One region of the Arthrobacter sp. zg-Y1116 genome, then DNA from elsewhere that is predicted to be linked to it. Evidence: predicted binding sites of a transcription regulator. Region 1 holds the regulator's gene; the other holds the start of a gene.
What was found. The regulator LexA, encoded in region 1, represses DNA repair genes until DNA is damaged. The targets are predictions, from matches to a motif close to TCGAACANNTGTTCGA.
Positions count from the first base shown of each region.

Region 2: the regulator LexA is predicted to act here: its motif matches at 2,632-2,647, upstream of NNX34_RS10050 (DUF6504 family protein).

Region 1 covers NZ_JANFLR010000004.1:696,872-701,459, reverse strand. Annotated here, with positions in the region: gene NNX34_RS14610 (histidinol-phosphate transaminase) at 1-806, opposite strand, end outside; gene NNX34_RS14605 (LysM peptidoglycan-binding domain-containing protein) at 914-1,345, opposite strand; gene lexA (transcriptional repressor LexA) at 1,807-2,613, shown strand; gene NNX34_RS14595 (ATP-dependent DNA helicase) at 2,726-4,588, opposite strand, start outside.
Region 2 covers NZ_JANFLR010000002.1:719,240-723,827, reverse strand. Annotated here, with positions in the region: gene NNX34_RS10065 (MDR family MFS transporter) at 1-310, shown strand, start outside; gene NNX34_RS10060 (MDR family MFS transporter) at 341-1,945, shown strand; gene NNX34_RS10055 (hypothetical protein) at 1,960-2,325, opposite strand; gene NNX34_RS10050 (DUF6504 family protein) at 2,744-3,055, shown strand; gene NNX34_RS10045 (DNA polymerase III subunit alpha) at 3,076-4,588, shown strand, end outside.

The sequences.
Region 1 (4,588 bases):
GCCGTCGCCTGAGTGATGGCGGAGAGGTGGTAGGGCAGGCGGACCAGCCGCAGGGCGTCCGCAATCTGCGGCGCTGCGGCAAGGTAGCCGATCCGGGCCCCGGCGAGTGCGAAGGCCTTCGACATGGTCCGGGAGATAATCAGCCGCTCCCGGCCAGGGAGCAGCTGCAGCGCACTGGGGGTATCGGCGTGGGAAAACTCTGCATACGCCTCATCAACGACGACGATGGCGTTCGAAGCTTCTCCCGCTTCATAGGCGGCTTCGATCACGTCCAGTTCCAGGGCGGTACCCGTGGGATTGTTCGGGGTGCACAGGATCACGATATTGGGTGCCTGCGCCCGGATCTGCTCCGCAGCCGATTCGGGGGTCAGGGAGAAGTCCCGCTCCCGCGAGCCGGTGACGTACGCGGTGCCGGTGCCGCTGGCGAGCAGCGGGTACATGGAGTAGGTGGGCGGGAAGCTCATGGCCGTCCGCCCGGGTCCGCCGAACGCCTGCAGGATCTGCTGGAGAACCTCGTTGGAACCGTTCCCGGCCCAGATATTCTCCGCAGCCAGTCCGTGGCCGAGATATTTGGCCAGGTTTTCCCGCAGCAGGGTGAATTCGCGGTCGGGATATCGGTTCAGGCCGGCGACCACTGATTCAATCTCGGCCAGAATGGCCCGGCGCACATGCTCCGGAAGTCCGTGGGTATTTTCGTTGACGTTCAGCAGGATGGGCACATCCAGCTGAGGGGCGCCGTACGGGGTCAGGCCCCGCAGATCATCGCGCAGGGGAAGTCTGTTCAGGTTTTCCAGCTGTTCGTTCACTTCTACAGCTTAGGACGGACTGCGGTGACGTTGTATTTGAGGGACTTCCAGCACCCCTCTGTTACGGGCACGCAGGTAAGGATCACCGGAGCGCGCTGGCCGGTGGATCAGCGTGAGACCGGGATATAAATCTGGCTGCCGGCAGGGACGGTGGCGTCCGCCAGGTTGTTGAGTTCCACGATGTCGGCGACCACGGTGCGGGGATCCCGGTCCGGAGCGAACTCGGTGGCGAGCGACCACAGTGAATCCCCGGCGGATACACCCACCTGGATGGTGCGTGTCTGTTCCGGGGAGTCCCCCGAGGCCATGGCCGGTGCGGTGAAGAATCCGATGAAGGCCAGCAGTGCGGCGGCCACGATCATCAGCGGGGCGCCGACCAGGACGAGCCGGCCACGGCGAGTCAGGCGCAGCGGGACAGATGCCTGGGCGTCCGCGGTGGTGGCCATGCGGGCGGGGCCGGCCGCCCGGTCGGGGGAAGATCCGGTGATGCTCTGTGCAGTGATGCTCTGTGCAGTGAGGGGAAGTACGTGTACTGACATGTCAATACCTTTCCGGTCCGAAGAGCAGCTCCGCCGATTCCCCCGCCTCCCGTAAAAAGCACCGGGAAAACAGTGTGGCTCGAAACTGCATTCGAACATCTGGTGGGTCCGCCGAGGTGTCGGTGGACCGTTTTCTACTCAGGGTCGAACATATGTTCGAAGCTGTACTCGAACATTTCTAGCACTTATCTACGAACATTGTCGAGACTCGCTCGAATATATGTTTGAAAATATGCCTGCGCTCCCCTAGCGTTGAACCTGTTGGAAGCGGCTGGGACCAACTAACCATCCGGCACTGACAAAACGGCTTGGCGGGATAGACCACCGCATCCAACCACTGCATCGAATCAACGCACCGCAGCACCTCAGCAACGCAGCACCGCAGCACCGCAGCACCAACCAGATACACCGCTAGAACCATCCGGCCCGCATCCACGGGCCGACTGTGAAGGGAAGCCGACGTGGCCCGTGTTACCAATGGCAGCACCCCCTCCCCTGCCGCGCCCGCGCCGGCAGGACGTACCAAGGGCCTTACCGCCCGGCAGACGAAGATCCTGGAGACCATCCAGCGTTCGGTGAACGCGAACGGCTATCCCCCGTCCATGCGGGAGATCGGCGACATAGTGGGGCTGGCCAGCCTTTCCAGCGTTACGCACCAGCTGAGCCAGTTGGAGAAGCTGGGCTACATCCGCCGGGACCCCAAGCGCCCGCGCGCCATGGAGATACTGGTTCCGCTTCTGCTCCGCGATGCTCCTGTGCGCCGAGGCAAAGGCAACGCGGGCGGCGACGGGAACACCGTGGAGGCTGCTGAGGGTGCAGCAAAGGGCGGCTCCGGCGGCGGCAGCCCACGCACGCAACGTTCCGGCAGCGTCTCCGACCTCACCACCGCAATCGACACCGCGATGGTTCCGCTGGTCGGGCGGATCGCCGCAGGCGGACCCATCCTGGCCGACCAGCAGGTCGAAGAGATGGTCCCCCTTCCGCGCCAGCTCGTAGGTCACGGCGACCTGTTTATGCTTCGCGTGGCGGGCGATTCCATGGTGGATGCGGCCATCTGCGACGGTGACTGGGTGGTTGTCCGCCGCCAGCCCACCGCCGAAAACGGTGACATTGTCGCGGCCCTGCTCGAAGACGAGGCAACCGTGAAGACCTTCCGGCAGCGCAACGGACACACCTGGCTGCTGCCCCAGAACACCCGCTACGAGCCGATCCTCGGTGACGAAGCCACCATTATGGGCAAAGTCGTCTCGGTGATGCGTTCGCTCTAGGCACAAGCTGACCGTCCTGGCCGGACGTGAAAAAGGACCATGCAAAAGCAGCGCCGCCGGTACACGGCAGCGCTGTTTTTTGCTTCCCGGGATCCCCTTTCCCGGGCGGAGTTTACTTCTTCGCGCCCGCGGGTTCCGCGGCGAGCCGCTTCAGTGCCTGAAGCACCACGGAACGGTCGGTGGTGGACCAGAACGGCGGCAGGGCGGCCCGCAGGAAACTGCCGTAGCGCGCGGTTGCCAGGCGTGAGTCAAGCACAGCCACCACTCCCTTATCCCCGGAGGCGCGGATCAGCCGGCCGGCACCCTGGGCGAGCCGGACGGCTGCGTGGGTGGCCGAGACGCTCATGAAGCCGTTGCCCCCGGCCTTGGCAACCGCCCGGGTGCGGGCGGTCATCAACGGATCGTCCGGGCGCGGGAACGGAATCCGGTCAATGATGACCAGCCGGCAGGAGGCGCCGGGGACGTCCACGCCCTGCCAGAGGGACATGGTGCCGAACAGGCAGGTCTCGTCCTCGTCGGCAAACTGCTGGACCAGGGCGGACATGGTGGATTCCCCTTGGCAGAGGATCGGAAAGTCCACCCGCTTCCGCAGGGCTTCCGCGGCTTCCTCCGCTGCACGGCGGGAGGAGAAAAGCCCCAAGGCGCCGCCGCCTGAGGCCTTGATCAGCGCCTCCAGTTCATCCAGCTGCTCCGGGGAGGTGCCGCGTCCCGGTTTCGGCAGGTCCTTGGCTACGTACAGGACACCCTGCCGCGGGTAGTCGAAGGGGCTGCCGACGTCGGTCCCCGTCCACTTCGGTGCACCGGCACCCAGCAGCCCCAGGGCTCCGGCCACCGGGCCGAACTCCGCCCCGATGGCGAGGGTGGCCGAGGTCAGCACCACGGTGTGCCCGTCGAACAGGCCTTCGCGCAGCCGGCCGGCCACGGACAGCGGTGCAACGTTGATGGTGGGTGGTGCGTCTTCTTCCGGGGCGGTGTAGCCGGTGCCCGGCGAGAAGGTGCTGGCACGCGACGCCCACAGCACCTCCCCTGAATTCACTGCGTCAAGGATCCGTTCGCACAGTTCCAGGACAGCCATCAGGCGCGAGCGTGCCATCTGGCGGCCGCCGTCGACGGCGTCGGAGCCTTCGGGCTTGGAGTCGGACAGCGCCGTGCGGCAGGCTTCACGCACGGATCCCAGGACCAGCTCCTGGTCTTCGGACAGCCCCGCGGCCAGCAGGCCGGAGGGCACCGGGGCAAACACCGAGTCGAAGGCCCGGCCGGCAGCGGCAAGCGGCTCCATGGTGGCGGACGTGTGTTTGCGTGCTGCGGAGACCGCCGCGGCAATGACTGTTCCGGAGAGTTGTCCGGTAACCGCTCCGGTAACCCGGTCCTGCAGCTCGTGGGCCTCATCGATCACCACTACGTCATAGTCCGGCAGGACGGCCAGTCCCTCGAACGCACTGATGGCCAGCATCGCGTGGTTGGTGATCACCAGATCGGCGACGGCGGCCTTGGCCCGTGCCCGTTCGCTGAAACAGGCCTCCGCCACCGGGCACTTCTGCGCCCCCAGGCACTCCATGGAGGTGACGGACACCTGACGCCAGGCACGGTCGCTGACGCCGGGAAGCAACTCATCCCGGTCACCGGTTTCCGTTTCCTGCGCCCATTCCTGCAGGCGGACGACGTCGCGCCCCAGGGCGGAGGTGGGCCCGCCGGCGGGAGCGGGATGGGAGACAGCCTGCTCGTCACCAAGCAGGAACAGTGTTCCGGCTTCGTCTTCCTCGGGGAATCCGCCGCCGGTCTTGTGGACGCAGACGTAGTTGCTGCGGCCCTTGAGCAGGGCAACATCCACCTCCCGCGGAAGCTTCGGTTCCAGGGTCTTCAGCAGGCGCGGGAGGTCACGCCCGACGATCTGGGACTGCAGGGCCAACGTGGCAGTGGAGACCAGCGCGGGTTTGCTGCTTTCCAAGGCGTGCGCAATCAGCGGGACCAGGTA
Region 2 (4,588 bases), on a different contig from region 1:
GCAGATGGGCGGTTCCCTGGGGATTGCCCTTTTCGGTTCCCTGTTCATCCGCCGGCTGAACGACCAGCTGGCCTCGGCACCGCCCGGAGCCGGCGATGCGGCGTCGGGCGGTGCCAATTCGATCAGCCCGGACAAGATCCGGGCGCTGCCCGCACCGGCGCAGGACTTCATCAAATCCGCGTTCGGCGAGGCGCTGCCGCCGATCTTCCTGCTCGGGGTGCCGATCCTGGGGGCGGCCTTTGTCCTGACGCTGTTCCTGGTGCAGCAGCCGTTGTCCAGGACGGCGCGGGTGGACGTGGACGCAACGTAGGCCGCCAACCGAGAAGAGAAGAAACCCGCCATGTCCCACAGAGCAATAACGCCGCGCACCGCGGCGCCCGCGGCCCGCTCCGGGCCCGCCCTGCCGAAGCACCGGGTGGCGGCTGCCCCGGGCGAGGAACCGAAGCGGAACCTCGTGCCGGTTTTCACGGGTCTGGTGCTCTCGGTGCTGCTGGCAGCCCTGGACCAAACCATCGTCGCTACGGCCCTGCCCACCATCGTGGGGGACCTGAACGGGTTGGAGCATCTGTCCTGGGTGGTCACCGCGTATATCCTGGCGGCAACCATCGGCCTGCCGATCTACGGCAAGCTCGGCGATCTGTTCGGCCGCAAGAGCATTTTCATTTTCGCTATCGTAGTGTTCCTCGCCGGCTCGGTCCTGTCCGGACTGGCGCAGAACATGGGCCAGCTGATCGGGTTCCGTGCGCTGCAGGGGGTAGGCGGCGGCGGGCTGATGATCGGGGCGCAGGCCATCCTCGGAGACCTGGTTTCCCCGCGGGAGCGCGGGAAGTACATGGGCCTGATCGGGGCGGCCTTCGGGCTGGCGTCCGTGGGCGGTCCGCTGCTGGGCGGCTGGATCACCGATGCCTGGTCCTGGCGGTGGGTGTTCTACATCAACCTGCCCATCGGCGCGGTGGCGCTCGCCGTCGTCGTCTCTTCGCTGCATCTGCCCAAACCCCGCGGCAGGCGCCCGAAACTGGATTACGCAGGCGCCGGACTGCTTGCGCTCGCGAGCGCAGCCCTGGTGATGCTCACCACCTGGGCCGGCACCACCTACGCCTGGTCAAGTCCGCAGATTCTTGCCCTGGCCGTGGTGACGCTGGCGGCCGGCACGTCATTTGTCCTGGTGGAGAGGCGGGCAGCGGAACCCATCCTTCCGCTGGGCCTGTTCCGCAGCCGGAATTTCCTGCTGCCGGTGCTGGTGGGCATCGCCGTCGGCATCGCGATGTTCTCCACCATCTCCTACCTGCCCACCTTCCTGCAGATGGTCAACCGGGCCACCGCCACGCAGTCGGGCCTGATGATGCTACCCATGATGGGCGGGCTGCTGCTGACCTCCATCGGCACCGGGCAGCTGATTTCGCGCACCGGCCGGTACAAGATCTACCCGGTGCTGGGCTGTGCGGTGATCATCGCCGGGTTGGTGCTGCTCTCCCGGATCTCAGACACCACCGCATACAGTTTCACCGCTCTTGGCATGCTGGTGATGGGACTCGGGCTGGGAATGCTGATGCAGAACCTGGTGCTGATTGTGCAGAACAGCGTGCCGGGCAGGGATATGGGCGCGGCCATCTCCGCAGCGAATTATTTCCGCCAGATCGGCGCCTCGTTCGGGATCGCGCTGTTCGGGTCGATCTTCATCCACCGGTTGGGCAATGAGATTGCAGCGGCGCCGCCGGGGGCCGGGACTGCCCTCGGCGGGGACATCAATTCGCTGAGCCCGGCCATGCTCCGCGGACTCCCCGCACCGGCGCAGGACTTCATCGCTGCGGCCTTCGGGCAGGCCCTGCCTCCCATTTTCCTGCTCAGTGTGCCCATCGTGGCCGTTGCCCTGGTGCTGTGCCTGTTCATCAGGGAAACGCCGTTGTCCACCACGGCGCGGGCCGACGTGGACAGCGGGAGGTAGGAGCGGGCCTGCCGTTAGGTGCCGTCATAACCGGATAGGGCGATCACCAGCAAGAAAAGTGCGGCCAGGGCCCCTCCCTGCCAGATCAGGGAGGGAATGATGTACAGGCGGGCGGCAAGCTTCTTGTTCCCCTGGATAAGCGCCGCGATGAATCCCGTCACTCCTCCGAGCAGGGTGAACAGGCCGGAAAAGGCGATGAAGCTCAAAAAGGAGAAGTCGGAGACGTCCCAGGCGGTGAAGGCGACGAGGGGGCGGACGAGGATCGCCCAGGCGATCGACACGAGGACCATTCCCGTTATCGCTGCCGCGCTGAACCGTGTTTTCCCGGAGGCCGCTTCTGGAGGAACCGGTCCCTGATCCGCAGGCAGGACGTCCTGCATATATGGATTATGGTGCTGCTGCGGTTCAGACTCCTGGCCGAACGGATCCCATGGTTCCGGTTGCTGCCGTCCACTAAGCGGTGTGTTGCTGTCTGCTGTCATAACCGGCCCCCATCCGATGAGTATTGCCTGGACCAAGGCATCCTGCGCAAAATCCAGCTGTCTGGAAACAGTGTGCACCATGCGGGCATCGGCGCCGGCAGCGGCGCACCTGGGCTCTGCTGCTTCTGAGCGGATCTCCCTTTCCGTCCATCCCCGAGTGGTGCCGTTTGTCCCCGGCTGGTCGTACACTGGTGGCGGAGCTGTTCGAACATATGTTCGAATTAGTTGCCAACTGATAACCAAGTGAACCAATGGATAAACCAGTGGGTTGGTGCGTGTGCGGCGTGCATGCATCCATGGGCGGAGAGGAAGCTGAATGGGTACCTTCAGCGAAGCAATCGAGGTGGTGTGCTCGCCCGCGGGCCAGCCTCTCCGGCTTATCTGGGGCGGGCGCACCTACAAGGTGGGGGCCGATCCTGTGCGCTGGTATGAACGCCGCAACTGGTGGGAAGAGGAAACCCGCGCCGAACGCGGGCACGGTGCCGGGCTGGTGGATACCGAAATCTGGCGGGTCCAGGCCCGGATCAATGACCGCTCCGACCTGCGTACCCTCGACCTCTCGCACCATGTCCGCAGCAACCGCTGGCGCCTGATCCGCATCCACGATGCCCTGAGGGACAGTGCCTAATGGAAGACAGTGCCTAAGCAATGAGCTTTACCCACCTGCACGCAGCCACTGCGTTCAGCGCCCACTACGGGGTGTCCTGGCCGGAGGAGATGGCGCAGGCCGCAGCGGCCGACGGTGCGGATGCGCTCGCCTGCACCGACCGGGACGGGCTCTATGGAACGGTCAAGCATCTGCGTGCGTGCATGGAGGCGGGCATCGATCCCATCGTGGGCGTGGACCTGGCCGTGCTGGATGGCAGCAACGCCGTCACGGGACGGGTGGTCATTCTCGCCCACGGGCATACCGGGGGAGCGGGCTACCGTGCCCTGTGCCGGCTGATCTCCGCCGCGCACGCCGCCACCTCCGCCTCCCGGGCACGCGCCGGCAAACCGGCAGGCGTCACCATGGAGCAGCTCGCAGGGTACGTCCGCGGCGCAGGAGCAGGGGAAGGCGTCTCCGATGTGGAGGCCGAACCGGTCCTGACCGTCCTCGTCGGCCCGCAGTCCGACGTCGGCCAGGCCATGCGCAGCCGCAGCTACGCCGTTGCCCGCACCCTGTTCGGCCGCTGGCGCTCGCTGATCCCTGCCCGGGCGCTCGCCGTCGAGGTGGTTACCCATCTGTCCGCCCCGGGGGAGAACCTCAGCCTTGCCCACGCCGTACGCATGTTCCGGCTGGCTGATGAGATGCGCGTGCCCGGCATCCTCACCAACGCCGTGCGCTACGTGGACGAGGATGGAGCCGCCACCGCTGACGTGCTCGACGCCGCGCGCTCGCTGACTTCCCTCTCCCACCTTCCGGACCGGCAGCCCAACGGGCAGGGCTGGCTCAAGGGGGCACGGGAGATGACTGCGCTGGCCCGCGAGATCAGCTCCGAGGCAGGCTACGGTTCCACGGGAGCGGCACGGATGCTGGCCGACACTGCGGCGCTCGCGGATAACTGCCGGATAGACCCCGTGGCGGATATGGGCTGGAAGCAGCCCGTGGTACCCGAAGCCTCGGTGATCGGCATCGAGGCCGAACCCATGATCGAACTGCGCCAGCGCTGCGAGGCGGGGATCACCCGCAGGCTGCGCGCCCGGGACTCGATTGCCGAGGTGGAACTGCGCAACCGGCTCGAACACGAGCTGGGCATCATCGAGCGGCTGGGCTTCGCCTCGTACTTCCTCACCGTTGCGGAAGTCTCCGCCATGATCACCGGAATGGGGGTACGCGCCGCGGCCCGGGGGTCGGGGGCCTCCTCACTGGTGAATTACCTGCTGGGCGTCAGCCACGTGAACCCGCTGGACCACGACCTGATCTTTGAACGCTTCCTCTCCCGGGACCGCTCCACGCTGCCGGACATCGACATAGACGTGGAAAGCGCCGAGCGGCACAACGTCTATCACCGCATCTTCGAACGCTTCGGCTCCGAACGGGTCACGCTGATGAGCATGCAGAACGGCTACCGGGCGCGCGGAGCGGTGCGCGACGCCGGACTGGCGCTGGGCATGCCCGAGGAGGAAATCGGCGCTGTGGCTAAGCAGCTATGGCGTTTCTCGGCCCGCAACTTCCGCG